DNA from 4 places in the Nocardiopsis sp. NPDC006832 genome. Region 2 is predicted to be linked to each of the others. Evidence: riboswitches for the same ligand, from Rfam matches in the RefSeq annotation. Region 2 holds a riboswitch; each other region holds the start of a gene.
The links. Region 2 has a riboswitch for thiamine pyrophosphate ahead of thiO (glycine oxidase ThiO). Riboswitches for the same ligand answer to the same signal wherever they lie in the genome.
Positions count from the first base shown of each region.

Region 1 (7,126 bases), on a different contig from region 2:
GCGATCACCCTGTCACAGGGGCCGGTGGGCCGCCAGAAACGGCGACCCACCGGCGCTTCCGTGTCAGTCAGTCGGCCAGGGGCAGGTAGACGCGGTTACCGCCCTCGGCGAACTCTTCGGACTTGTCGGCCATGCCCTTCTCGATGGCCTCGACGGTGTCCAGCCCGTTCTCCTCGGCGTACCTGCGCACGTCCTGGGAGATCTTCATCGAGCAGAACTTCGGACCGCACATGGAGCAGAAGTGCGCGGTCTTGGCGGGTTCGGCGGGCAGGGTCTGGTCGTGGAAGGACTGGGCGGTCTCGGGGTCCAGGGACAGATTGAACTGGTCCCGCCAACGGAACTCGAAGCGCGCCTTGGACAGTTCGTCGTCCCACTCCTGTGCCCCGGGGTGTCCCTTGGCGACGTCGGCGGCGTGCGCGGCGAGCTTGTAGGTGATGACCCCGGTCTTGACGTCGTCCCGGTCGGGCAACCCCAGGTGTTCCTTGGGGGTGACGTAGCAGAGCATCGCGGTGCCGTGCCATCCGATCTGCGCGGCGCCGATAGCGGAGGTGATGTGGTCGTATCCGGGAGCGACGTCGGTGGCCAGGGGGCCGAGCGTGTAGAACGGCGCCTCGCCGCACAGCTCCTCCTCCAGACGGACGTTCTCCGCGATCTTGTCCATGGGTACGTGCCCGGGTCCCTCGATCATCACCTGCACGTCGTGGGAGCGGGCGATGTGGGTGAGCTCGCCGAGGGTGCGCAGTTCGGCGAACTGGGCCTCGTCGTTGGCGTCGGCGATGGACCCGGGGCGCAGCCCGTCACCGAGGGAGAAGGTGATGTCGTACCGGCGGAAGATCTCACAGAGTTCCTCGTAGTGGGTGTAGAGGAAGCTCTCCTTGTGGTGGGCCAGGCACCAGGCGGCCATGATGGAGCCACCGCGCGAGACGATGCCGGTGACGCGGCGGGCGGCCAGGGGCACGTAGCGGAGCAGGACGCCCGCGTGGACGGTCATGTAGTCCACGCCCTGTTCGGCCTGTTCGATGATGGTGTCCCTGTAGATCTCCCAGCCGAGCCTGGTGGGATCCCCGTCGACCTTCTCCAGCGCCTGGTAGATGGGGACGGTGCCGATGGGCACCGGAGAGTTGCGGATGATGCGTTCGCGGGTCTGGTGGATGCGCTTGCCGGTGGACAGGTCCATCACGGTGTCGGCGCCCCAGCGGGTGGCCCACACCATCTTCTCCACCTCCTCCGGGACGGAGGAGGTGACGGCGGAGTTGCCGATGTTGGCGTTGATCTTGACCAGGAACCTCTTGCCGATGATGGTCGGCTCGGATTCGGGGTGGTTGCGGTTGACCGGGATGACGGCCCGGCCGATGGCGACCTCGTCGCGGACGAACTCGGGGGCGACCCCCTCCCGTGCGGCGACGAAGCGCATCTCGGGGGTGATGGTCCCGGCCTTGGCGTAGGTCATCTGGGTGACCGATCCGTCGATCGGATCCAGGGCCCAGTCGGCACGGGTGCGGGGCAGACCCCGGTGGACGTCGATGTCGGCGGTGTCGTCGGTGTAGGGGCCGGAGGTGTCGTACAGATCGAAGTGGCTGCCGTTGGTGAGTTCCACCCGACGTCGCGGAACGCGGAGCGTGGGACCCTCGGGGGTCTCGGTCTCGCGGTACACCTTGCGAGATCCCATGATGGGACCGGTCGTCACGCGGTGCGCGTCGTCGGTGGAGAGATCACGGCTGTCCATAGCCGTCATGGCAGGCCTCCCTACGTCGGAATTACCCGAACAGGTTCTGCGGTCGGCGACACCGATGAGTCGCCCTCTCAGCCCGCCATGGCGCGAGCTCCCGCGTTGCGTATTCACATGTCGGCACGGCGAACGTGCCCAGGGACGCGTCGATCACGTCGTCCCGGCCGGGGGGGAAGGTACTCCCCCTGTGGCCCCGGACACCATACACAGGGCCGCCCCCGGCCTGTCCACCCTCGCCGAGGTCAGAAGAGTGTGTCCGCCTGTTCTTCGCCATCGTCCGGAAGGGGTTCCAGCAGGTCGGGGCGGTTGTTCTTGATGCTGTTGACGTCGGTGGAGACCTCGTCGACGGAGAACCGGTCCACCGGGGTCGCGTTCAGCAGGTGGGACAGGTCGTCGGGGCCGGAGGTCGGGTCGAGCCAGGTCGTCCAGTCGTCGGCGGGCATGATCACGGGCATGCGTTCGTGGATGTGCGCGAGTTCGGGGGCGGCCTCGGTGGTGATCACCGCGCACGACCACACCCAGGCGGCGGGGTCGTCCTCGGCGACCTCGGGGTCGCGCCAACGCTCGAAGATCCCGGCCATGGCCAGCGGTTCGTCGCCCTGGTAGTGGATGGAGAAGGGCTTCTTGGCCGCCTTGGCCTTGCGCTTGCGGTGCCCGGGGTCCGTGGCCGGCGAGGTACTGGCCTCGGCGGTGCCGTCCTTGTTGAGCAGTTGCCACTCGTAGTAGGCGTCGGCGGGCAACAGGCAGCGACGGTGGCGGAAGGCCGACCGGAACGCGGGTTTGTCGGCGACGGTCTCACCCCGGGCGTTGATCATCCGGTAGCCGATGTTGCGGTCCTTGGCCCAGGAGGGGACCAGGCCCCAGCGCAGGGTGTGCAGCGAACGCGGTCCCGGAGCGCCGGAGGCTCCGCCCTGCGGGGGTGGACCGAAGACCGCCTGGACGGGGCGGCCGGGTGAGATGTTGTAGTCGGGGTCGAGTTCCTCCAGTGGTGGCCACGCCCGTGGGTCGGGCTCCTCCCCCAGCGCCTGCTCCGGCAGGTCGAAGGCGAGTTGCAGCTGGTGCACGTTCCGTGACTGGGCATATCGACCGCACATGTGTCCGATTCTACGCCGCCGTCCCCCTCGCGTCCCCGTACCCGCCCCTGTTCCCGTCGGCCCCCACCGCGTCGGGGACGATATCGGCGCGGGTGAGGTGGACCAGGAGGGCACCGACCAGGCCGGCCGTCAGCGCCACCGTTCCGGCCACCGCGAGCAGCTCGCGCGGGTGGTCGGCGGCGAACAGCCCGGCGAGCAGGAACCCCACGACGAAGGAACCGTTGACCACCGTCCCCATGAGCGCGTGGGCGCGCCCCAGCAGGGGTTCGGGCGTACGTTGGTGGACCACCGAGCGGAGCAGGATGTTGTGCGCGGAGTTGCCCACGCCCGCCAGGACCACGCACATCAGTGCCACCGCCAGGAACGGGAGCCAGGCCCACAGGGCCAGCGCGGCGCCCACGACGGCGGCGGCCAGGGCGACCGTCCGCCCTGAGGGGGCCGGACGCAGCAGCGCCACGGCCAGTGCCCCCAGCAGCAGCCCCACGCCCCAACCGGCGGTGACCAGGCCGAACACCTGAGCCCCGTGGCCCATGACCTCGCGGACCACGAACACCATGCCGACGTTGATGGTGGAGGTGGCCACCACGGCCAGGACGAGCACCGGCAACAGGACCCGGAAGAGTCGGACCCCGAACAGGTGACGGGCTCCTTCCACCGCGCCGGACCACAACGGCCCCGACGGTTCGGTCACCGGTCTACGGATCCGCAGCGTCAGGTAGACCAGGGTCGCGAGCAGGAATCCCGCCGACGCGGTGAGCAGCGTGGCGGAGAATCCCGCGAACCCGACGAGCACCCCTCCCACCAGTGGCCCGAGGACCGTGGCGGAGGCGCGAGAACCCTCGAACAGGGCGTTGGCGTGTACCGGGGAGAGCTCCCCGGTCGCCCGGGGCAGGAGGGTGAGGATCGCCGGGTTGACGAAGGCCGCCATGGAGCTCACCACGAGCACGCACAGCACCAGCACCACGGGGTGGTCGTCGAAGCGGACCGCGGGCAGCAGGGCGACCGCTTGGACCAGGCAGGCCACGACCAGCACCCGCCCCGTGTCATGGCGATCGAGCACCGCGCCGGCCAAGGGGCCGAGGAGGATGAGCGGGGCGAGCTGGGCGGTCACCAGGGCGCTCACCCACAGGGCGTCACCGGTCTCCGACAGCCGGAAGACCGCGGCGACCAGCAGGACCTCGTCGCCCATCGACGCGGCCAGGATGGCGAGGAGCAGGACGAGGGCGCGCAGGCGGTGGATCTTCGGGGCCATCGGCATGGGGCCTTCCGAACGGGGACGGTGACCGGATCCTCGCCCGTGTCCGAGGCCGAAGTCCACCGGTTTTCCTCGCGGACCCGCCCCATGTCCCCGCCCGCGTGGCTCAGGCCCTCCCGGTCGGGTCGGGCGCGGCCACGCTCTCGATCACCGTGCCCTCTCCGGGATCGTTCGGCTCGTCCTCGGGTCGGGAGCGCAGCGCCTGGACCAGACCGGCGAGGATCGCGACCACGCCGAGCGGTCCCAGGGTCCAGGGGACCCACACGTCCAGCCCGCGCAGGATCAGCGAGCGGACCCGGGCCTGTTCGGCCAACGAGGACACCTGTCCCTCGGCGAGGACGAACTCGGCCTCCAACAACGAGACCTCCCCCGAACCGTTCTGCGGGCGCAGGGTCTCGGTACGTTCCTCGGTCATGTGGACGACCTTGCCGGTGATCGGCTCCACCCAGAAGGTCCGTTCGAACTCCAGCCAACGGGTGGCCGTCACAGTCCCCGCCGAGTCCCCGAACAGGGCCGCGGGCACGTCGCGGGCCGATTCGGGCACCTGGGTCTCGGACAGTTCCTGGACGTAGCGACGCACCGCCAGGCCGGCGACCTCGTCGTTCTCCTCGAAGACGACCGCGGGGGCGGCCCGCACCTCGGCGTCGTAGAAGGAGTGGTCGCCCTCGGGCACCCCGGCGGGCCAGTCCAGGATCAACCCGGCCTGGCGGACGGCACGATCTCCATCGACGTGCTCACCGCAACAGTTCACCGCGCGCCCGGTCTCCCGGTCCACGATGACGCGACGGCTCCAGTGGTCGATGACCTGGTCGGAGTCGGTCGTGTCGACGGTCATCTCCCAGGCCGACCAGTCCGACCCGTGGGCGGTGCCCTCGATCCGGGTGGTCCGGTCCAGGTCGGCGCCCTCCTGCCGAGTCCAGGTGGCGGTGTCCAGGTAGGTGGCGCCGGGGGCGTCCATCCGCAGCTGCCGGGTGACGTCCCCGGGCATGAGGGCGACCCGGTCCTGCACGTAGAACGGCAGCAGCAGCGCCATGGTCACCAGGAAGGCCCCCACCGCCACCAAGAGGGTGCCCTTGGGCAGGCGTCGGCCGGGTTCGGGGAGCAGTGGGGCGGGGCGCACTTGCGGCGCACGCCCCATCTGGGAGAACACGCTCACCTGTGGGCCTCCTCGACGTCGTGCGCGGGCCTGGCCCCGTCGGGTCCGGACCCATCACCGCCGGGGGCGCCCCGACCATCGCCGGATCCACCGCCCGGTCCGCCGTCCTCGTCCGGAGCCGTGGGCCCCTCGAAGGGTGGTGCGTCCGTAGGCCCGGACACGGCGTCCTCCGCCGACGGGGTGTCGGCGGGCGGCGGTTCCGTCGCCTCCCCGCGCTGGCCCAACGCCAGGACCAGACGGGCCATCGCGGGCAGACACAGAGCCTGCGGCACCCAGCCGCGCAGCGCGGTACCGAACGTCTCGGTGATGTCGTGGAAGGGCATGTACACGGACAGGTAGGTCCCGACCGCGGTCGTCAGGCCGGCCAGGGCCAGCGACACCGTGACCACCCAGGGTCCGGCCAGGTGCGGCAGCGCCCGGCCGCCCATCGAGGGCCTTCCGGGTTTGGCGTGGCGCAGGCGTTTGGGCGCCCGCCTGGCCAGCCACCAGATGACCAGCAGGATGGCGCCGACCACGGCCGCGCCGGCCCAACCGGCGATCCACACCCCGTAGGCCAACCCGAGCGGCAGGACCACCGGACGCGGCAGCCAACCGGGGCCGGCGGTGGGCAGGGCACGGCCGCCACGCGGCGGTTCGGTGGCCGAGCGCCGGCCACCGGGCAGCAGGCGGCGCGGCCACAGGGCCAACAGCACCAACAGTCCGGCGAGCGCGCCGCCGATGGCCAGGACCCGGTGGTAGACGGCGTCGGGGGTGTATTCGAGCGTGACCGTGCCCGCGGTGCCCTCGGGCAGCACCCAGGCCTGCTTCCACCCCTCCAGGCGCACCGGTTCCAGCGGCCCGTCGACGCCCTCGACCCGGGCCTCCCAGCCCTCGTTGAAGTTCTCGTTGACCACCAGCAGGCTGTCCTCGTCGACCGACACGTCGAAGCTGCGCTCGCCGGGTCCCCAGGAGTGCAGGGTGTCGACCTCCGCCGTGGTGACCTCGGGTGCGGGCGTGTCGGCCAGGTCGGCGGTCTCCACCAGGGCCGAACGGACCTGGTAGCGGTTGCCGGGATCGACCACGACCCGGTTCTCGCCCTCGATGAGGTCGAGGTCGGTGCAGGTCTCGTAGCTCAGCGGACGTCCGGTGAGCTGGTCGCCGAGGGTGCCCTCGCTGATCCGGGTCTCCACGCGCCGATCGTTGACCCTCAGGTTCGGGCCCAGGCCGCAGGTGGTGGAGGCGTCGATGTCGGCGTCGGGGATCGGCTCGACCGGTGCCACGCCGGGCAGGTCGATGGTGCCGATCTCCAGGGCCTGACCCTCGGGGCGTTCGAAGGTGACCTTCAGCGAGGAAGCGGTGAGTTCGGCGAAGTCCACGCGCCCACTGCCGTCCAGCCAACCCTCTCGGACGGTGTCGCCACCCTCGACGGTGACCTTGATCGGACGCATCACGGTGTCGGCCCGGGGGAACTCGACCTTCATGTGGTCCAGGGTGGTCCGACTGCCGAGGTCGATGTCGAGCGAGGGCCGCTTCTCCTCGGGGTCCGGATACCAGACGGTGCTCTCGTCGTCGTCCAGCGCTCCCCTGCCCATGGCGGCGGGGTGCTGTACCGCGGTGGAGGAGCCGGTGACGCGGGGGTATCCGCCGGCCCGGTTGGCGGCGTTCTCCGCCTCCCGGGGGTCGGTGAGGACCACTTCGCCGGAGATGCGGTGCGGGGAACCCGCCGACTCCTCCGCCAGGGTGAACGTGCGGTCCAGCCGGTCGGCGTCCTCTCCGCTCACCTCCAGGTCGGGGTTGCACACCCACGTGTGCGAACCCTCCATGCAGCCCGGAGCGGTACCGGTGGAGCCGGTGAAGAGCAGCGTCCCCGCCTCGGACGGACCGGGAACGTCCAGGGTGCGCGAGGTCTCCAG
Region 1 covers NZ_JBEYLC010000001.1:81,532-88,657, forward strand. Annotated here, with positions in the region: gene thiC (phosphomethylpyrimidine synthase ThiC) at 68-1,735, opposite strand; TPP riboswitch at 1,725-1,840, opposite strand; gene ABZ717_RS00370 (SOS response-associated peptidase) at 1,972-2,823, opposite strand; gene ABZ717_RS00375 (MFS transporter) at 2,834-4,075, opposite strand; gene ABZ717_RS00380 (DUF3068 domain-containing protein) at 4,185-5,234, opposite strand; gene ABZ717_RS00385 (alpha-(1->3)-arabinofuranosyltransferase family protein) at 5,231-7,126, opposite strand, start outside.
Region 1: linked by a shared signal. The riboswitch ahead of thiC (phosphomethylpyrimidine synthase ThiC) and the one ahead of thiO (glycine oxidase ThiO) in region 2 are both predicted to bind thiamine pyrophosphate.

Region 2 (7,126 bases):
CTCGACGAAGTAGCGACGGTCCAGCGTCGCGCCTACAAGCGGGTCGGAAGTCGTCATGTCCACGGCGGAGTTGTGTCCTTGCTGCGGGGAGCGCGGGAGATCGCGGCCGATGGCGCGTACCCGACACCAGATGTCGAACCGACACGATAGCGGAATCCGGAGTCGGTTCTGCCCCGCGGTTCATGGTCGCGGCGGCCCCGCACTGTGCGACACACGGGCCGTCCGTGTGCGCTCGGGGGGTGCGCGCGCCTGGGCTGTCTCGGTGGGTGCGGTGCCCTCTCACGGCACACACATTCCATCCAAGGTAGGGGACGACACCAAACCTTCGCTTGGCGCCGCACCGGCCGGCTCTTGACCGAGGGCCGCGGCGACCGCTCCGACCTGCCCGGACACGGACCTCGGACGGGCAGGTCGAGTGGTACTTCGCTCAGACCACGTCGGGACTGGAGGCAAGGGCGTGCCGCCGGATCGGGATGCGCCCGGCACGGCGGGCGTCCCTACCGGCCCGGACCGCGTCGCGCATGGCCCGCGCCATCAGGGCCGGGTCTTGGGCACGGGTCACGGCAGTGGCCAACAACACCGCGTCGCACCCCAGTTCCATGGCCAGGGCCGCGTCGCTGGCGGTACCGATGCCGGCGTCGACGATGACCGGCACGCCGGCCTGTTCGACGATCAGCTCCAGATTGTGCGGGTTGCGAATGCCCAGACCGGAGCCGATCGGAGCGGCCAGCGGCATGACGGCGGCGCAGCCGAGCTGCTCCAGACGCCGGGCCAGCACCGGGTCGTCGTTGGTGTAGGGCAACACCGTGAAACCGTCGTCCACGAGTGTCTCCGCGGCCTCCAACAGCTCCACCGGGTCGGGAAGCAGCGTGTGCTCGTCGGCGACGACCTCCAGCTTCACCCAGTCGGTCTCCAAGGCCTCGCGCCCCAGCCTGGCGGTGCGCACGGCCTCCACGGCGGTGAAGCAGCCCGCGGTGTTGGGCAGTGGACGGATGCCGTTGCGGGACAGGACGTCCCACACCGATCCCTGCGTGCCCGGGGCGACCCGGCGCATGGCCACGGTGGTCAGCTCCGTCCCCGAGGCCAGCAGGGCCTCCTCCAGCACCTCCAGGGAGGGCGCGCCGCCGGTTCCGGTGATGAGGCGGGAGCCGAAGGGGACGCCGGCGATGATCACGGGGTCTTCGACGGTGTCGACATCGGGGCGGGTGTCGAGGATGTCGGTCATGGTTCAGCCTCCCTGTACGGCGGTCAGGACGTCCACGCGGTCGCCCGGCGTCAGGTCCGTGCCGGCCCACGCGGTGCGCCGCACCACCTCGTCGTTGATCGCCACCGCGATCCCGCCGGGGATCGCCCCGTCGCCGGCCGAGGTGAGGTCGCGTACGACCGCCTCGACCGTGGTGGCCGTGCTCTGGCGACTCTCGCCGTTGATGATCAGTTCCACAGTCACTCCCACGTCGTCGGTTCGTCTCACGCGCCGCCATCGGACAGCGGCCGGTCGGCGGCGAATCCATGCGCGTATTCGGGCAGGGCCCCGGTCGTGAGCGCCCGCACCATGACCTCTCCGGTCACGGGGGCCAACAGCACCCCGTGCCGGAAGTGGCCCACGGCCAGGTGCAGTCCCGGCACCCGGGTGGGGCCCAGCAGGGGTCGGTTGTCGGGGGACCCGGGGCGCAGGCCCACGCAGGTCTCGGTGACCTCCAGCTCGGTGACCCCGGGAACGAGTTCGCGCGCGTCCCGCAGCACCTGCCAGAGCCCGCCCGCGGTCAGGGCGGTGTCGTACCCCAGCTCCTCCTGGGTCGCGCCCACGATGACCTCGCCGTCGGCGCGGGGCACCAGGTAGACCGGGAAGCCGCGGACCAGGCCGCGCACCGTCCGCTCCACGAGCGGGGGCTCCCCCTCACGGACCCGGGCGCGCAACAACTGTCCCTTGACCGGCCGGATCGGAGGCAGCACCGGCGCGGGCAGGGTGATCCGGTCGCTCAGGCAACCCGCGGCGAGGACGACCTGGTGGGTCGGCAGAACGGTGCCGTCGGCCAGGTGCACTCCCAACCGGGCCCCGTCGGGACCGGGGGAGGAGACCTCGGTCACGGCCCCGGCCACCTCGCGCGCGCCCGCGCGTTCGGCGGCCCGGGCCAGGGCCGGAAGTAGACGGCGGGGGTCGACGGAGTGATCCTCTGGGGCCAGGACCCCGCCCCGCACCGAAGGGGCCAGGTGGGGTTCCAACCGGCGGCACTCTCGACTGTTCAACCGCTCGGTGGCGATGCCCAGACGTCGTTGCAGGTCGTGGAGTTCATCGAGGACGGCCAGGTCGTCCCGGTCGAAGGCGACCAGGAGCGTTCCGGTGCGGTGGTGGCCCACCGACATGGCGGAGTCCGCCTCCACCTCGGCGACGAAGGAGTCGTACATCCGCGCGGAGCGGACGCCGAGTCCCATGAGTTCCTCCTCACCGAAGATCGCCTCGGTGGCGGGCGTGAGCATGCCCGCCGCGACGGCGGAGGAGGAACGCGCGTCGGCGGGTTCGGTGACGGGATCGGGCTCGACCAGGGTGACGTCCAGACCGTGTCGGGCCGCCCGCCAGGCGACCACCCTCCCGATGACGCCGCCACCGACGACGACCACACCATCGGTGTCGGAACCGGTCCTGTAGCGGGAATCCTCGAAGTCGCGCATGGTGCGCGCTCCCCTCCCTTCGCCGGCATGATCCGGATCAGGTTCGTGCGGTCGGAGACTGCTCGGTCTCCCTCTCAGCCGGGTCCACCCGGCTCCCGCGGGACATGTCTGTTCGCTCCCCGCCATCCTAGGCCAGGTGACCCCGCACGGGTTCGGGCGGTCCTCGGTGGCCGGTGGGGTGTGGCAGATTGGGAGGGTGACACACAAAGACCTCGACATCGACGAACTGGTCGGCGACTGGCTGACCCTGCGCGAGGCGGCCGAGCCGCTGGGCGTCAGCCCGAACCGGATCAAGACGTTCATCCGCGAGAACCGCCTCATGGGCGTGGTTCGCAAGGGAGAACTCTCCATCCCCGCCGCCTTCCTGGACGGTGACGACCTCGTCAAGGGGCTGCCCGGCACCATCGTGCTGCTCTCCGACGCGGGTTTCTCCACCGAGGAGGCTCTGCGCTGGCTCTTCACACCGGACGACACCCTTCCGGGGACCCCGATCCAGGCCATGCGCGAGAACCGGGGCACCGAGGTGCGTCGCCGCGCCCAGGCCATGGCCTTCTGAGTGATCGCCGTTCGCTCCATGGGGCGCACCGGGGGGTGCGCCCTTGGGTCTCTCGACGACCAGGGCCTAATGTGTCGGGTGTGAGGACCAACCACGGAACCAGCCTGCGCGAGCGCCTGGACGCATCCCTTCTGTACCTGTGCACCGACGCCCGTACCGAGCGCGGTGACCTCGCCGAGTTCACGGACGCGGCCCTGGCCGGAGGGGTGGACATCGTCCAGCTCCGGGACAAGGGGCTGGAGGCCCGCGAGGAACTCGCCGCGCTGGAGGTCATGCGCGAGGCGTGCGAACGCCACGGCGCGCTGCTCGCCGTCAACGACCGCGCCGACATCGCCCGCGCGGTGCGCGCCGACGTTCTGCATCTGGGACAGCGCGATCTGCCCGTGTCCATGGCCAGGGACATCATCGGCGCGGACCCCGTCATCGGGCGATCCAACAACGACGTCGAGGCCGCCATGGCCTCCGCCGAGGAAGCCGGCAGCGACTACTTCTGCGTCGGACCGACCTGGGCCACCCCCACCAAGCCGGGACGCCCTGCCGCCGGCCCGGCCCTGGTGGAGAAGGCCGCCGCACTGGGGACCGAACGACCCTGGTTCGCCATCGGCGGCATCGACCTGACCACCATCGACGAGGTGCTCGACGCCGGCGCCTCGCGTGTCGTCGTGGTGCGCGCCATCACCGAGGCGGAGGACCCCCGTGCCGCGGCGGTCGCCCTCAAGGAACGGCTCACCGCGCGGGCCTGAACCGAGGCGACGCCTCACCGGACCCGGTGACGGGGAACCTCCCGGGGATCAGCACCTCGGGTCCGCCGAACTCGACCGCGCACTCCGCACGGCGGTGGTCGGGAAGAGACCGCCGATGTCAGACCGCGACGTGCGCCAACGCGCTCGGATGACGGCGCAGGAAACCCTCGATGGATTGCGCCGGGTGCCCGGTCAGGCTCGGCACGGTATCGGCCACCACGTCCATCTCCCCGTTCGCGATCGCCGCGTACGACGACGCCCACCCCTCGACCTCCCACTCCGCGGCTCCGGTGCGCCGGCGTGACTCCAGCGCCTCCTCCCAGTTCTGGGGCACGTAGTGGATGGTGCGGCCGGTGAGCCTGCCCAGCTTCTCCACCGTGGCGCCCACCGACAACGCCTCCGGGCCGGTCACGTCGTAGGTGGTCCGCTCCGACGCGGCGATCACCACGGGGTCGGTCAGGACGGCGGTGGCCACGTCGGCCACGTCGTCCCGGGACACCCACGCGGCCCGACCGTCACCGGCCGGGCCGCGCACCACTCCCTCGTCGTCCACCCAATGGGGCAGCAGGTCCAGGTACAGGCTCGGTCTCAGGAACGTGTAGGACACACCGGTGGATCTGATGTGCGCCTCGGTGAAGAAGTGCGTCCGGGCGAAGGTGAAGGTCGAGGCCGGGCCCGCACCGAGGAACGACAGGTACACGATCCGGGAGACCCCCGCCTCGACCGCCGCGTCCACCGCGCTGACGTGGGTCTCCATTCGTTCCTCGGACTCGGTGGCCGAGACCAGGAACAGGGTGTCCACCCCCCGACAGGCCCGCGTGAACCCGGCCCCGTCCTCGTAGTCGGCCATCGACGCGCTGCTGCCCGGGTACTCCGGGGCGCGATTGATGTCGCGCACGATGAATCGCTGTGTCGACCCGAGCCGAGCGATCCGGGCGGCCACGCGCCCGCCCACCGCTCCCGTGGCTCCGGTCACCCCTATGGTGTGGTTTGTCATGTGATCGTCACCCATGACAGCCATCCTGGAGTATGGGGACGTGCCGGCCGCTCATCGGCACGCCCCTTTTTGAGCTCATCGGTCAGCGGGTGGTGTGCTCTTGGGGAGCCTCCTCGTTCCCACCCGTGACAGGGGCGATCGTACGGGTGATGCGCCGGTAGGTCAGGCGGCGCAACAGCACCTCGGCCGGGCCACGACGCCCCGCGCGCTCCAGCGCGTAGGCGCCCACCACGGTGAGCAGCCACACCCCGACCGCGTACAGGAACATCGTCCACGAGGACATGTGCGCGGCCAGCCCCAGGCCCCATGCGGCCAGCAGCGGCGCGCACAGCACGGATTGGGCCAGGTAGGCGCTGAGGGAGCGCTTCCCCGTCGCGCTCAGGGCGCTCACCAGGATGCCCCGGGTTCGTCCCCGTTCCCGGACCCGGTACGCCACCAGGGCGATCAGCGCGACGTACCCGAGCCCGCAGAACAGGCCGGTCGACATGTGCGGGATGGCCAGCGCCTGCCCCTGGATCGGGGCCAGGTCCCACACGCCGATCTGGGCCAACGCCAGGGGGAGACCGCCGAGCCAGCCGACGGTGATGCCCACGATCGCGACCCCGCGCAGCAGGGGCAGGTTCCGTTCCGGCTCCTCCAGGATCCGGCGGCGCGCGGCCCAGAACCCGAACAGGGCTGCGGCGGGCAAGGCCGGGATCAGCAGCCCCTGCCCGACGCTGAGGGGCCAGGCCAGCATTCGCATGACCGCGGCGGACAGGATGGACGTCTCGGCGATGTCGGCGGCCGTGACCAGAACGTCCTGATCGCCCATGTCGACCTCGCCGAGGATCGGCAGGAGCAGGAGGACGATCACGGACAGGAGCGCGAGCAGGCCGGTCAGCACGGCGCCCCACACGAGCAGTGTCCCGCTCTTGCGCCGGAGGAACAGCCATCCCAGGACCAGCCCGAGCATGCCATAGGCGCCGAGGATGTCGCCCATCCACAGCAGCAGTGCGTGGAAGAAGCCGAAGACGAGGAGCCACAGGTTGCGGCGGCGCAGCAGGGCGTCGACGCCCTTGACGTCGGCACCCGCCGCCTCCTGGCGCCTGGCCAATTGCACCATGCCGTACCCGAACAGGAAGGCGAACATCGGGTAGCTGCGCATGTCCACGGCCATGACCGTGAAGAACTGCACGACATCGTCCAGTGCGCCCTCAGGGGTGGGGTGCGCGGTGATGCCGGTGTTCGGTGCGGCCCCCAGGTACCAGACCGTGTTGGCCAGGGCGATGAAGAGCAGCATGAAGCCGCGGGCGAGGTCCGGAGCGAGTGCCCGTTCGGCCGTGGTGGTCGGCCCGAGAGGGGCGGTGTTTCTGGCCATGGGAGGGAGCGCTCCGGTTTCAAGGTCTATCGTGGATTCCGATTCATGCCGGAATCGGGCTGTGGGCGTAATTTGAAAAAGGGTATAAAAAACCCCGAAGACCCCAAAATCAATCCTTCGGGGTTCGGGGTTCGGGGTTCGGGCGGATCGCCGATCAGTGGGAGCGGCGGGTGGCCGCGACGACCAACTCGCGCAGCGGGTCACGCGCGCCCTCGTCCAGCTCCGGGTCCTCCAGTGCGGCGAGCGCCTGCTCGGAGTACTCCTCGACCAGCGACTCACAGGCGGTCAGGGCGCCGCTGGACTCCACCAGGGAGCACATCCACTCCACCGAGTCCGTCGACAGGTCGGGCACGCCCAGCAGCGAGCGGAAGCGCTCGGCGTCGGTCTCACCGGACCGCGCCAGGGTCTCGGCCACCACCAGGGTCCGCTTGCCCTCGCGCAGGTCGTCACCGGCCGGCTTGCCCATGGTGGTCGGGTCGCCGAACACGCCCAGCAGGTCGTCGCGCAGCTGGAAGGCGATCCCCAGCGGGACGCCGTAGTCGGTGTAGACCCGGGCGAGCTCCTCGCCCCGCCCGGCCAACGCGGCCCCCAGGTGCAGCGGACGCTCCACCGTGTACGCGGCGGTCTTGTACCGCATCACCCGAAGGGCGGCCTCACGGGTCTCGATGCCGCGGACCTGCTCCAAGGTGTCCAAGTACTGCCCGGCCATGACCTCGGTGCGCATCGCGTCGAAGGGAGCACGCCCGTCCTGCAGCGTCCGCGGCACGAACCCGCAGGCCTGGTACATCTCGTCGGACCAGGTC
Region 2 covers NZ_JBEYLC010000017.1:77,018-84,143, reverse strand. Annotated here, with positions in the region: gene pknB (Stk1 family PASTA domain-containing Ser/Thr kinase) at 1-63, opposite strand, end outside; gene ABZ717_RS11020 (thiazole synthase) at 428-1,225, opposite strand; gene thiS (sulfur carrier protein ThiS) at 1,229-1,441, opposite strand; gene thiO (glycine oxidase ThiO) at 1,468-2,670, opposite strand; TPP riboswitch at 2,668-2,779, opposite strand; gene ABZ717_RS11005 (Rv2175c family DNA-binding protein) at 2,867-3,226, shown strand; gene thiE (thiamine phosphate synthase) at 3,307-3,969, shown strand; gene ABZ717_RS10995 (SDR family oxidoreductase) at 4,088-4,981, opposite strand; gene ABZ717_RS10990 (DUF418 domain-containing protein) at 5,049-6,323, opposite strand; gene ABZ717_RS10985 (polyprenyl synthetase family protein) at 6,478-7,126, opposite strand, start outside.

Region 3 (7,126 bases), on a different contig from region 2:
AGGCGAACGCCACCGTGCCACCCCAGGCGTGCACGTCGGTGGCCGGGCCCAGGTCGGTGCCCTCGATGACCTCCGGGGACAGGTAGCTGGGCGTGCCGACGAACGTGCCGGTCTGGGTGAGCTTGGCCCCGTCCACCGCGTGCGCGATGCCGAAGTCGATGACGATCGGCTCACCGTTGGAGATGATCACGTTGCCGGGCTTGAGGTCGCGATGGATCACGTCCACCGCGTGGATGTCCTTGATCGCCCGGGCCATACCGGCGACGAAGCGGGTCAGAGCGCGGCCGCGCAGGGGACCGTGGTCGGTGACCGTGGCGTCCAGGGTGGGGCCGGGGATGTACTCGGTGACCACCCAGGGCAGTTCGGCCTGGGTGTCCGCGTCGATGACCTCGGCCACGTTGGGGCTCTGCACGCGGCGCATCGTCTCGACCTCTCGGGCGAGCCGCGCGCGTGCGATGTGGTCTCCTGCGACCTCCGGCTTGAGAACCTTCACCGCGACGAACTGGTCGGTCCGGGGGTCCTCGGCCTGGTACACCACGCCCATGCCGCCCGCACCGATGCGGCGGCGGATGACGTAGTGGCCGATGCGCTCCGGCAGCTCCTCACCCGTGGGGAAACCTGCCGACATTGCCATCGAGAACTCATCCCCTCAAAAGACCGCATACCACCACGTCCAGCTTATCGGCCGGGGGGATGGGTCACCATTGGCTTGTTCGACCCCGGAGGGGCCTCGTATGGTCTTTTGGTGTCGTCGGAGAGCAGGCGCTGACCGCGCCCCGGGGACTCCGGACGAACCGTCCGTCGTGGGACGACCAATGACGAGTATGACGGAAAAACAGCGTGCGCGGTTCCCCCGCCCCCGTCCCGTCTGGCCGGATCCGGACGACCGGGCCGACCCCCGTGACGCCACTGAATATGACGAAGGTCCATTGTCGTGGCAAAACGTGGCAAAGGGAAGTTCAAGCGTGGGACGGGGCGCCGGTCCGAACGCCGTGGCACCCCGTCCGAAACGGGTTCAGATCCTTCAGCGACCGCTGAACCTCGCCTTGCCCGGCCCCTGCTCGATGAAGCTGCGCATGCCGGTCTTCTGGTCCTCCGTGGCGAAGAGCCCGGAGAACTGCAGGCGCTCGATCTCCAGTCCGGTGTCGAGGTCGGTCTCCAGCCCGCGGTCGATGGCCTCCTTGGCCGCCGCCAGGGCGATCGCCGGACCTTCGGCGTACTCGGCGACCAGCGCGACGGCGGCCGAGTAGACCTCCTCGTCGGCGACGACCCGGTCCACCAGACCGATCCGCTCGGCCTCCTCCGCGCGCACGTGACGGCCGCTGAAGGTCAGGTCCTTGGCCTTGGCCGGGCCGATCAGGCGCGGCAGGCGCTGGGTCCCGCCGGCGCCGGGGATCACGCCGAGCTGGATCTCGGGCTGCCCGAACCTGGCCTTGGTCCCGGCGACCCGGAAGTCGGCGCACAACGCCAGCTCGCAGCCGCCGCCGAGCGCGAAGCCGCTGACCGCGGCCACGACGGGCTTGGGGATCCGAGCCACGGCGGTCAGCGCGTTCTGCAGCGCGCGCGAGTAGTTCAGCATCTGCGCGTGGCCGAGGTCGGCCATCTCCTTGATGTCGGCCCCCGCCACGAAGGCGCGCTCACCGCCGTACAGCACGACGGCGCGCACGGAGTCGTCGGTCGACACCCGGGCCGCGGCCTCGGCGATCTCCTTGGTGACCTGTCCGTTCAGCGCGTTCAGCGCCTTGGGTCGGTCGATGCGGATGACGGCGACCGCGGGGTTCTCCGGGTCGGCCTCCACGCGAACGAACTCGCCCACGTTGTCCACCTCTTCGTCTCGGTGTCGGTGTCGGTTTCGATGGCAACCCAACCACGCGGGTCAGGAGAAGAGCAGCACCAGGGTCCCGAGCCGGGCCGAGACCGTGTAGGCGACGGCCAGGAGCAGGGCGGCGCCCACGAGCAGGAGCGTGTCGGCGACACGCCAGCGGCTGACTCGTGCGTGGGTGCGCGGCCCGGTCCCGAAGGCCCGCGCGTCCATGGCGGTGGCCAGCAGGGTACCGATTCGGATGGCGCGGACCAGCAGCGCGAACAGTCGGCCGAAGAACAGTCGGACCACGTTCAGCGGGTTGTATCCGGCCTCCAGTCCTCGGGCCCTACGGGCCAGGGTGATGGTGCGCCACTGGTCGGCCAACAGCGGGATGAGGCGCAGCGCCGCGAGCACGCCCATGGCGGGGCGCTCGGGCACCTTGAGTCTTTGCACGAGCCCGTCGGCCATGTCGGTGGGGTCGCTGGTGATGGCGGCGAGGAGTCCGGGCAGGGCGATGGCCAACAGACGCACCGCCACCCCGATGGCTCCTTCGAGGCCCTGTTCGCCGTACAGGTAGTTGACCGCGGCGCTGCTCAGACCCATGAGCACGAAGGGGCCGGCCAGGATCAGCAGGGTGCGGCGGTCCACCCCGCTGAAGGGCACGCACAGCAGGACGGCGGCCAGCACGATGCCGCCGGTGACCACGTCCACGGCGGGGACGAGTCCGATGCCGATGCCGAGGGCGGCGATCAGTTTGGCTGCGGGATTGAGTCCGGTGAGCCGGGGGACCTCGCTCACTCGGCCTCCTCGGCCACGGCGCGCCCGTCCGCCACACGCACCCGCACGTCCGCCACACGCACCCGCACGTCCGTCAGATGACGCAGGAGCAGCCCGTCGTGGGTGGCCACGGTGATGGCCCGGCCCTCGGCTCGCAGATCCGCGAGGAGCTCCACGAGCTCGGTCCAGGTGCGGGTGTCCTGGCCGAAGGTGGGCTCGTCCAGGGCCAGGACGTCGGGGGCGTGCAGGGGGCCGGAACTGAGCGCGGTGGCCACCGACAGACGGCGTTTCTCCCCGCCCGAAAGCGTGTACGGGTGCACGTTCGCCAGATGGGTCAGCCGCAGCCGTTCCATGAGTTCACCGACCCGGCCCTCGGTCTCCGTATCGCTCAGACCGGCCCGCAGCGGGGCGAACCGGAGTTCGTCGCGGACCTCGGTGGTCACGAACTGGTCCTCGGCGTGCTGGAAGACGGTGCCCACGTGGCGGGCCAGCCGTCGGGCCGGCCAGCGGACCAGTGGACGCCGGTCGATCTCCGCCAGGGTCCCGCGCGGCACCACCCGACCACGGTGCGGTTTGGTCAGGCCCGCCAGCAGGGTCAGGAGGGTGGACTTGCCCGCTCCGTTGGGCCCGGTCAGCGCGGTGACGGCCCCCGCGGGCACGGTCAGGTCCACGTCTTCGAGGACGGTGCGCGGGGCGGCCGCCCGCACGCCCAGTTGGAAGGGGGTCCGCGCCGTCACACCCCGCGCCGCCAACATGGGCGCTCCCCCGGGGGCCGAGGGTAGGTCCGGTGAGGGTTCCTCTCCGGGTACCCACACCCCCTGTTCGGCCAGGGACCTCCCGTGCTCGGCGAAGACCTTCGCCGGCGCCCCGTCGGCGATCACGCCACCGCCGGGTTCGACCACCACCACACGGTCCACCAGGTCCATGACCTCGGCGACGCGGTGTTCGACCAGAACGAGGGTCGCCTCGCTCTCGGTGAGCAGGCGGGCCAACAGGTCCCGGACCAGCGCGCCCCCGACCGGATCGAGGTTGGCGGTGGGCTCGTCCAACAGCAGCAGACGCGGTCGCATGGCCAGTGCCCCGGCGATGACCAGGCGCTGCTTCTCCCCACCGGACAGGGCACCGGTGGAGTGGCCGATCCCATAGGGGAACCCGACCTCGACCAGGGCACGTTCGACCCGCGACCAGATCTCGTCCGGTGCCACCCCCAGGTTCTCCGGGCCGAACGCCACGTCGTCGCCGGCGCGCGCCATCACCAGCTGGGCCTCGGGATCCTGCGCGACCAGACCCACACCGCCGCGCCCCCGGGAGGCGGGCTCGCCGTCCACCCGGAGCAGGCCCTCCTGGTCGCCACCGATGGCGCTGTCGGGCCCGGTGAGACCGGCCAGGGCGTGCAACAGGGTGGACTTGCCCGCGCCGGAGGCGCCCAGCAACAGGACCCGCTCCCCGGGTTCGATGAGCAGGTCGACGCCGCGCAGGGCGTGGGCGGCGCGGCCCGCGTGCTTCCATCCCCAGCCGGAGAGTTCCACACGCGCGCCGCGCGCGTTCGTGCCGGCCATGGTCAGCCCTTGGCCGAGGGGAAGGGTGCCAAGGCCCCGGACCGGGCCAGGGCGGTGGTGAGCAGGCGTCCGCCGACCCCCGCGATCAACGCGCCGCTCACCAGGACCAGGCCGCCGTAGACGAGCTGGTGCGACAGCGGCCAGGTGGCGTAGTAGACGACGGCGTCACGGATGGCCGGGGAGATCCCGGCGAGGGCACCGGCCAGCGCGGCCACGCCCATGCCCCAACGGCGGTAGAGGAAGAGCAGGAAGACCAGCTCGGGCAGCAGCCCCTGCATGGCGCCCTCCAGGACCACCGTGACGCCCCATTGGGAGCCCAGCAGCGCGGAGACCGAGGCCGCGGTGATGGAGGTGAGCACGGCCGCGCCGGACCGTCGGATGATCAGCCCGCCGAGGACTCCCGGAAGCAGCCAGACCCCGTAGAGGATCGCCTGTGCCGGGGGGAAGAGCACGAACAGCGGTCCGGTGATCGTCCAGACCACGCCCCACAGCCAGAACACCACCCCCACCGCGGCGCCGAGTACGGCGGCCACCACGATGTCCACGGTGCGCCAGGCCCCGAACTCGGCGCGGATCCAGTCCTTGATCCGGCCGAGAAGTCCACGACTCGTACCGGCGTGCCCGGCTCCGGTGTCGATACCCATCGAAATGAGGTCCCTTCGTCGAGGTCGACGAGGGGAATGCGGCCGAGAGCGTCTCCCGCGCCGGCGGCACGGAGATGACGGATTCCACGACTTCCTTCGCCGGCATGACCCGGATCAGGTGTGTAAGGGTCTGCGGTCCGATGCCGCACTCTCAGCGCTCACGCGCTCCCCTGTCGGTTCTCCTCCATTATGCGTCAACAAGGAGGGCCGTGGGATGTTTCCATCCCACGGCCCGATTCTTCCGACTCCATCGCAGGTCAGGCCTCGGTGTCGGATTCGTCGTCCTTGGACTTCGGTGGCTCGGCGTCCGGGTTGCCGAAGGCCCCGGGCGAGCCCGCGAAGTCCTCGGCCTCCAGTTCGGCGGTACCGCCCCGCATGCTCTCCTGCCAGATCGGGCCGGGCAGGCTGCCCCCGTAGACGATGCCGTAGTAGCGGCCACCGATGGTCACGCCCTGCAGCGGGTTCGCCTCGCCGCCGCGCACGTCGCCGACGACCACGGCCGAGGAGAGGTTCGGGGTGTACCCGGCGAACCAGGCGTAGGCCGCGCCGTCGGTGGTGCCGGTCTTGCCCGCGACCGGTCGCCCGAGGTCCAGACCATTGGCGGTGCCGCCCTTGAAGGGCTGCTGTAGCAGGTGGTTGACCCCGTCCGCGGTCTGCTTCTTCACCGCTCGTTCGCAGTGGGAGTCGGCGGTGACCCGTTCACCGGTGCCGTCGTCCCGGATCGCCCGGACCGGGCGCGGCTCGCAGCGGGTGCCACGAGCGGCGAAGGTCGCGTAGGCGTTGGCCACGTTCAGCGGGGACACCTCCTGGTCGCCCAGGGTGAAGGAGCTCCACACCCCGAGGTCGCCACCGTCGGCGCGGTGTATCCCGACCGCCTCGGCGGTCTCGGAGGTCTCGCACAGGCCGACCCGACGCTGCAGCTGGGCGAAGTAGGTGTTCACCGACCCCTTGGTCCCGCTGAGCATGTTGTGGCCGCCCTCGTCGCTCTCACCGGCGTTGCGGACGTTCCAGGACGACATGGTGCCGCCCTCGCAGTTGACCATGCCGCCGACCGACATGCTCTTGGGCGAGTTGAAGCTGGTGCCGTACCCCAGGCCCTTCTCCAGGGCCGCGGCCAGGGTGAAGGCCTTGAAAGTCGACCCGGCCTGGAATCCGCTGGAACCGCCGTCGGCCTGGTCCACGGCCAGGTTGATCGAGGTGGTGCCGACCTTTTCGTCGTCGAACCCGTAGCGCAGGTTCTGGGCCAGGGCTCGCACGCGGCCCGAACCGGGCTCGACCATGGCCTGGGCGGAGAACTTGGTGGAGTCCTCGTGCGGGACCCGGCGGTCGATGGCCTCTTGGGCGGAGTCCTGCGCCGCTCGAAGCAGACTGGTCTGGACGGTGAAGCCGCCCCGGGAGATGCGCTGTTCGCGCTCGGCCTTGGTGTCGCCCAGCAGGTCGGATTCGAGGAGCCAGCGCATCGTGTAGTCGCAGAAGAACGGGTACTCGCTCTCGGCGCAGCTGCCCCCGCGCGGCGTGGCGTCCACTCCCAGGCCCTTCTCCTTGTGCGCGGCGGCCTCTTCGGCGTCGAGGTGTCCGGTGGCGACCATCCGGTCCAGCACGAGATCGCGGCGTTCCCTGGTCTCATCGGGGTTGTTGATCGGGTCGTAGTACGAGGGCGCTCGAACCAGACCGGCCAGTGTCGCGGCCTGCCCGGGGTCCAGTTCGGCGGCGGAGGTCGAGAAGTACCGTTCGGCGGCGACCTCGACTCCGTGCGCGCCGGCCCCGAAGTAGGCCAGGTTGAGGTAGCCCTGCAGGATCTCGTCCTTGGTGTAGCGGTCCTCGATGTCGATCGCGTAGCGCAACTCGGTGAGTTTGCGGGTGATCGTCCGGGCGCTGGCCTGGTCGACCTCTTCCTCGGTTTCGGCGGTCTCGATGAGGAGATTCTTGACGTACTGCTGGGTGATGGTCGAACCACCCTGTGTGTTCCCCTGGGCGGTGCGGATGGCGGCGCGGAGGACACCGCGCAGATCGAGGCCGTTGTGCTCGTAGAAACGGTCGTCCTCGATCGCCATCAGGGCCGTGCCCATCCAGGGGCTCATCTCGTCGAGGTCGACGACATCGCGTTCGCGTTGGGCGACCTCGCCGAAGGGCTCCCCCGAGTCGTCGGTGAGCAGGACGCGCGACGACGGGTACGGAACGTCGAGGTGGTTCGGCAGGGACATGAACCCCGCGGCGGCGTCCCTGGCCACGATCCCGGCACCGCCGACCAAGGGTATGACCAGGGCCGCCGACAATAGCCCGGCGATGAGGCCGAGTCCGGACAGACGCAGGATCGCCTCGCGTCGTTCCTTGCCGCCGCC
Region 3 covers NZ_JBEYLC010000069.1:2,049-9,174, forward strand. Annotated here, with positions in the region: gene ABZ717_RS24345 (protein kinase) at 1-634, opposite strand, end outside; gene ABZ717_RS24350 (enoyl-CoA hydratase-related protein) at 1,025-1,825, opposite strand; gene ABZ717_RS24355 (energy-coupling factor transporter transmembrane component T) at 1,877-2,602, opposite strand; gene ABZ717_RS24360 (ABC transporter ATP-binding protein) at 2,599-4,140, opposite strand; gene ABZ717_RS24365 (ECF transporter S component) at 4,143-4,784, opposite strand; TPP riboswitch at 4,859-4,966, opposite strand; gene ABZ717_RS24370 (transglycosylase domain-containing protein) at 5,042-7,126, opposite strand, start outside.
Region 3: linked by a shared signal. The riboswitch ahead of ABZ717_RS24365 (ECF transporter S component) and the one ahead of thiO (glycine oxidase ThiO) in region 2 are both predicted to bind thiamine pyrophosphate.

Region 4 (7,126 bases), on a different contig from region 2:
AGTGGAAGGCCTCGTCGCTCCAGGAGTCCCACAGCCCCAGCACCACCTCCACGAACTCCTCGGCTCGCGCGTAGCGCTCCTGGTGCGCGGGCATCCGCTCGTATCCGTGGTTACGGGCCTCGGTGTCGAACATGGACGTCACCACGTTCCAGCCCACTCGGCCTCCGCTGATGTGGTCCAGGGAGGCCAGCAGGCGTGCCGCGTGGAAAGGCGTGTAGAACGTGCTGGAGACGGTGCTGACCAGACCGATGTGCCGGGTGGCCCGGCTCATGGCCGCCAGAGCGGTCAACGGTTCGAGGAACCACCACGGGCCACCGGCGACGTCGCCCGTGGCGTGGCCGTCGGCGAAGAACACCGCGTCCAAGCGGCCGCGTTCGGCGGTGCGGGCCAGTTCTTCGAAGTAGGTGATGTCACCGATCCGTTCGGCCGGCGAGTCGGGGTGACGCCAGGCGGCCTTGTGGTGGCCACAGCCGAAGATGAACAGGTTGAGGTGCATCCGGCGATCGGGGGCCTGGTCAGGCGCGGAAGCGGCGGTCATCAGTTCATCACCAGCCCGCCGTCGACGACGAGGTTTTGACCGGTGACCGCGCGCGCCCAGGGAGAGGCGAAGTACAGGGCCGCGTCGGCGAACTCGGCCGGTGTGGTGACCCGGCGCAGCGGTGTGGAGGAGGCGATCATGTCGAAGACGCTCTCGGGGGTGGCGGAGCTGGCGTCGGTGGTGCGCAGCAGACCACCGGAGACCATGTTGACGGTGATGCCGTCGGGTCCCAGGTCGTGGGCGAGCGTGCGGGTCAGCGACAGCAGCGCCGCCTTGGCCGCTGTGTAGTCGTGGTAGGGGACGACCGGGTGCTGGAACAGGTTGGTGCCCACGTTGATGACCCGGCCGAACCCTTGGCCGCGCATGGAGGCCAGGGCCGCCTGGACGGTGTTCAGTGCGCCGTGGACGGTACCGCTGAACTGCTGGTCGAGGTGTTGTGGGGTGAGCGTGTCGGCGTGGGGTCGTGCGTCGCCGTTGAAGGAGAAGTCGGCGAGCGCGTTGTTGACGACGGTGGAGACGGAGGAGCCGAAATGGCCCTCTGCGGTCTGGACCATCGAGGCGACCTGTTCGGGGTCGCGTACGTCCGCTCGCACGGCCAGGGCGCGGTCGGGGTGGGTGGCGGCGAGCTCGCGAGCCGCTTCTGCGCTGTGGAGGTAGTTGATCACCACTCGGGCGCCTTGCCCCAGGAAGGCCTGGACCAGCCGGGACCCGAGCCCTCGGGCCCCGCCGGTGACGACGACCGTCTGTTGGTCGATGGGGAGTGCGGTGCGGGAAGAACTCATCGGTGGCCTTTCTGGCATGGGCGAAGGCGTCCCTTCGGCCACCGATACCACCGGCCATGTACGGACATCCCTTCGCCGGTATGACCCGGATCAGGTTCGACGGGTGTCATCTCAGCCCTGATCAGTGGATTCAGGGCACCCCGTGTCACTGCCGATCAAGGTAGCCCATAGGCACCCTCTCGGGCCACCGGCCGGTGCCGCGCTCGCCTCCCGCTCGGCGATCGCACCTTCGGGGAGCCGGCCGGTTGGTGCCCCTCCACGTCGACGGGCAAGGGAATGCTCCCGAGCACACGTCGACGCCCGGGTGGGGTGGTCCGGGCCCAGACTTCCGCTGCGGTCTCCAGGGCTTCTATTGGATCGCCACGTCCGTCAGACCATCGAAGGCGTCCAGGACCAACTCCTTGGTTCGGTAGGTTCCGAACCTGGCGATCTCGTTGTTCTTCAGGCCGCCCTTGGCCGTCTGGAAGGTCTCCAAGACATAGTCCACCTCCTGCCGGTCGAGCCCGTAGAGGCGGAAGCAGTAGGCGTCCAGTTCGGCGCGGATGGTCGCACGGCGTTCTTCGTCCCACGGGAAGGGTGGGCCTTCGTGGCCGAGGTCCCTGGCCAGAGGTTCCATGTCATGGGTGGTGTAGATGAGTTCGAGGACGCGAGGCACCAGGAAGCCGAGATGGGGTTCCAGCTGCTCGGGTGTGGGCACGGGAAGCTGTTTCCAGGTCATGAGGGACATGTGCGCGCCGTTGATCTTCTGGCGGCCGACGAAGTCGAAGACCAGGCAACTCTGAACGGCGCACAAGGCCGCGACCAGGTGCGGTCTCCGTTGCACGAACATGAGCGGGAAGGTGTGGCCGACGGCCACACGTGGCAGGAAGGCGGGAATCCCGGTTCGCTCATCATTCGATCGACAGATGTCACGCCAACCGTAGAGCCATTCTCTGTTCCACCCGACCTCCGACAGTCGCGTGGCCAGACCCGGTCTGGAACCATCCTCTCCGGGAACCCAGTAGCGCGGCATCGGCGCGTAAGCGGGGGCCCCTTCTCGATCTGGGCCGGTTGTCGCGGAGCTCCGGCCGTGGTGAAGCCATTCCACCGATGGTCGAAGTGGTGAGCCATCTTCGCTTCGTAGAGTGGCATCATTCGACGGCTTTCGCGCTCGAAGACGTTACCCCGTAGCTCCCACCCTTCCTTCTCCAGGCCCATCATGTCGCGGAAGAGACCGGAGTCATCGGTCATGTCAAACAGACGTTTGAACCTGATCGCCCATGGATTTCCGTCCCGTTGTCCCTCTTTCCAGAGCACCGGGATTCGACGGTAGATAGAGAGGGTGAGATCGGCGTCACGCCTGGACTGAAATAGGGGGATCGAACCCGTGTTGGGGCTGAGCAGGGCGATCTCGTCAGCGGTGAGTTCGAAGCTCCTACTTCCGTCGTCGAGATGGGCCGGCTCATGTAGGAAGAAGGCGTAGTCGGCCACAGGAACGGGGGCTTTGTCCCCGTGCAACGACAGCAAACTGAATCTCTGCCGTGCGTCGACCCCGGGGAACAGCTGCTTCAGATTCTCGAAGTCGTACAGGGAAGCGATCGACCGGTCACGGGTCAGGCTCGCGAAGAGTTCCTGGGCTCCGGCCCCGGTGGCGATGGACGTAGGGACGATCGCACCGATCCGGCCCTCGGGCTTGACGAGTGCGGTGAACAGCTCCACGAAGAGATGATCCACCTGAAGGGTGTTCACCCCTTTGACCGTGAGCCCCTTGGCACACGCGGGAAACCCCTCCGAACGCCCGGCGAAGTGCAGGGTGGATTTCACCTGACGGCGCGCCGACCGGTATCGCTCCGCTTCTTCGGGGTGGTCGCGCTGCCACTGTCCGATCGCCTCTCTACGAGCCAACCCGGCGATGCGGGCGAGCGAGGGTTCGACCACGCTGAAGTACTTCTTGTCCTCGAAGTCGAGCTTGTCCCAGGGCGGGTTCGACAGCACACAGTCGAACCCGCCCTGCCAGCCCAGAGCGCCATTGCCACCACTCCCTTCGTCGTCACAGACCCGAAAGATGTCGGGGAACTCCAGGTGCCAGTGGAAGAACCGATACCGCTCTCGAAGTCGCCTGATCTCGGCGTGGGTGGCCTCGGTCGCAGCGGCGTCCTCGGGGTCGAAGAGCCGGCGGAAGGTCTCGTCGGTCACCGGCCGGGGTGTGCCCGCCCTCTTCTCCCAGAGGAAGGTGGCGCACCAGGCGTCGGCGATGTGCACGTCCCTGCGGTAGTCGGCAGACGTACGCCAGGCCCGGTAGACCTGTTCCTGCTCTCGGACGTCCCGCAGGCTTCCCACCTGGATCGTGTAGAGCCCGTTGAGCCCCTCCGCGTAGGTGGTGTTGCCGACCTTGACCGCGTTGGACTCGGTGTCGAACAGCGCACCCTGACCGACACGTTCGAGTGTGTTGGTCCTTCCCAGTGACTCCACGACTTTGCGGTCGTCACCTTCCACCGGGGCGAAGGCCGCGTCGGGGATACCGGCCCGTATCTGCGCGGGAGTCGCTCCATGAGGGCGTTTCCACATTTGAGGTGGGGGTCGAGCAGGTCGAGTGGTCTGCCCGGCGCCATGCCCTCCAGCCACAGCGCCATCTTGGCCACGTCCAGGGCCATGGGATTGAGGTCGACTCCGTACAGACAACGTGCGACCACCGTGTGCAACGCCTGGCGGTAGGCCTCCTCCCCCGGTTCGGGCGTGCCCTCTCGGACGGCCGCGACCCGTTTGGCGATGCGTTGGCCGGCGGCCACCAGAAAGTGACCGGATCCGCACGCGGGGTCGCACACCGTGACGGACAGGAGCATCTCCGCGATGGTGTCCGCGGGGTCGAGTTCGTCGAACTCGGCGGCCTTGTCCTCCCCTCGTTTGACGGCCTCGTCGAGCACCGGTTCGAGAGAGGAGTCCAGTAGGCGGGAAATGAGGGAGGACGGGGTGTAGTACGAACCCGTCATTTTGCGCGTGTTCCCCGCCCGGTGGACCAGGTGGAAGGAGTGATCGCCGGGCCGATATTGAGGCAGGCATTCCAGCAGGGACTCATAGACCGCGCCCAACTCCCGGGAGGAAAGGGTACGGAAGGAGACCGGTCGCCAACGTCGGGTTCCGAAGTCCCGTACCCGCGACAGTCGGCGAATCGCGCGCGACAGGACCTGGTTGCTCAAGGACGCGTCATCAAGGCAACCATCCTCTTCGGTGCGGGTGAAGAGTCCACCCAGGCCCACCAGACCGAGTTCGGGACGACCGGTCTCCAGCCCGAGGGAGTCCAAGACGATGCGCAGACTCGTATGCAGGTCCCGGTGGGGGCCTCCACCTCCGCCCCTGTCGGCCACCCGTCGTAGTCGGGCGAAGGAGAAGTAGTCGGCGTAGCGCCCACGGGTGAGCCGATCGGTGTTCGTGGGGTGGAGGAGGTCGCGTTCCTCCACGACGACAAGGAAGAGTACCCGGAACACCATGCGTAGAAGGGCGGTGTGGAGTTCATCGACACGGACGGGGTGTCGCAGGTGGTGGTTGTCCGGGTGTCGCAGGAACCCGGTCCCGAGGATGACCAGGGCTTCCTCGACGTTCTGTCGTAGGGCGTCCAAGGCCTGGACGCCCGAACGCAACGCCTCGTCGCGCCAGCGTTCCATCAAGCAGGTGGACGGTGGTTCATCGTCCAGGACCTCGAATCTGGAAGCATGGAGGAGTCTCCACAGGGCGATGAACTCGTGGACCGGTTCGCCGTCGAGGATCTCCTCCAGATCGACGGACAGGTAGGCGGCTCCGGCCAGCGAGGTGGAGTCGCGTAGCAATCGCAACTCCCGGCCATTGGTCACCAGGCCCCACAAGTGGGCACCCGCACGGTTGAGGGCCTCCTGCGTCTGGGACTGCGGAGAAGCGGATCCGTCACGGCCACGCCTGTCGAGTTCGGTGTCCCAGGGCACCACCGTGATCAACAGGTGCTGGTAGCGGTGGGTCACCGGGAAGACGCGGCCTCGGTCGTCGTCGGCCGAGATTCCGGGAATTCGCAATCCGGCGAGACGCCCGAACCCCAGAGCGACGAACAACGGTTCGATCCAGCCCCGCAGCGCGGAACGCGTGGGATCGCCCGGCAACCGTCCTTCCACGTCGCGACCGGGCAACGTGCGCCGCAGCACCCACCAGGCACCGCGCAGTTCCTGCCACAGCCGCTCGGCCTCGTCCTCGACCGCCCGGGTGCCGATGATCCCGTAGTCGGACGGCCGTGCGCCCTCGACGTCGCGGCCGTCGAAGATCCGTAAGAGCATGTCCGCGGGCATGACCCCGCCGACGTCACGTATCGCGGACAGGTTCGGAGGCAGGGGCGCAGGGGGCATCGACGTGTCCTTACGCGGGGGGCGACAATCGAAGGTGCATCCACACCTGAATCCACAAGACCATTCGCACGTGCGAAAAAGGAAGACTCGAAGGTCACGTTTAGCAATTCACTGACCTTTTCCCATTTCCCTAAACCCACATCCGCAGATCTCTTTCGACTCAACCATCGAACGCATCACACTGGCACCACGAGAAACACAGGGAACTGGAAGTTTCGTATCGGCACTTTCTCCTCTGGAGACCAGTCATGAGGGCGACCAAGGGTTCCAAGACGTCTGAACACGGTTCTCCGGCTTTTGCGAGCATCACACCCGTCTCCTGGCAGCTCGCTCCGTGTCCGGCCAGAACCCAGAAGAGGCCCACCCGCCCCTCTTCTGGCCGGTTGCGGCCAACATCGGTCGTTCCACCACCGATACACCATCTTTCGGATGGGTCGCCGTCCCACAGCTGATATCAACGATGGGTAACGTTCCACGGGCAGATCGTGTCCGTGCACTTCGAAACGGAAAGCGGGAGCTGTGGCCAGGGGCGACCAGGAACGCGCACGTGTCGTGGACTTCTGGCGGGCGGTCGAGCTGTTCGAACCCCAAAAGGTGGACCGCCCCGACCTCAGAGGCGACACCCCGGTCTACGAGGTGGAGGCCGGGCTTCCCCTGCCCTGGCAGAAGGGGCATCCCCTCCAGAACAGGCGCCCACCGCGCAACACCGTCTGGCGGCACACCGTCTACCTTGGCGTCTTCTCCACCAAGGAGACCCACACCATTCTCGACCAGGTCTTCGGGGCCGACCCACGCCAGGTGGAGTCCCGAGTCGGCTCGGAGACCGCGCTCGGCGCCTTCGAAGTGGACGAACACGGACAGGCCCTGCTCGGTGCCCAGACCGTTTCCACCTGTGGCTGGGCCATCGGTAGGACCTTAGGTCCCGGGCCGAGGAGCAAGGACTGGTTGGAGGGGTTCGCGACCGCCGAGGAGCGCTTCGAGACCCTGTACGAATGGTTGGTCGCCGAGCCCGGCCCCGCCCCCACCCGAGCACTGCTCGCCCTGGTGGACGGCGGCCTGGTCACGGCTCCCCTGTTCGAGCTCTGGGAGGCCGTTCGTGCTTCGCTGAGCGTGTCGGCCGAGGTCGCCGGTTCCCTCGCAGTGGAGATGGAGGGGGTCGAGGCCGAATTCTTGGCTTCCGCGGAGACTTCGGCGGAAGCGTCCGGTGAAGTGTCCGCAGGGGCGTCGACGGAGAGCGCCCCACGTTCCTCCACCACTCGTTCCCTGGGACATGACGAGTTGAAGGCCCTGCAACGGGTCCTGGCATCGCTGCTCTCGGTACAGGGGCGTTTGGAACTCGGGATGCGGATCCGCAGTTATCCGGTCTCGCTTTCACGGGCTCAGGAGGAAGCCCAGCGCCAAGAGGCCCTTCTGGCCCGGCATCGTGGGGACACCGACACGGGTCCGGCCGAGGACGAGGA
Region 4 covers NZ_JBEYLC010000015.1:23,684-30,809, forward strand. Annotated here, with positions in the region: gene ABZ717_RS09985 (LLM class flavin-dependent oxidoreductase) at 1-538, opposite strand, end outside; gene ABZ717_RS09990 (3-oxoacyl-ACP reductase) at 538-1,320, opposite strand; TPP riboswitch at 1,371-1,473, opposite strand; gene ABZ717_RS09995 (hypothetical protein) at 1,670-2,038, opposite strand; gene ABZ717_RS10000 (hypothetical protein) at 2,035-3,495, opposite strand; gene ABZ717_RS10005 (DNA methyltransferase) at 3,492-5,666, opposite strand; gene ABZ717_RS10010 (AAA domain-containing protein) at 6,186-7,126, shown strand, end outside.
Region 4: linked by a shared signal. The riboswitch ahead of ABZ717_RS09990 (3-oxoacyl-ACP reductase) and the one ahead of thiO (glycine oxidase ThiO) in region 2 are both predicted to bind thiamine pyrophosphate.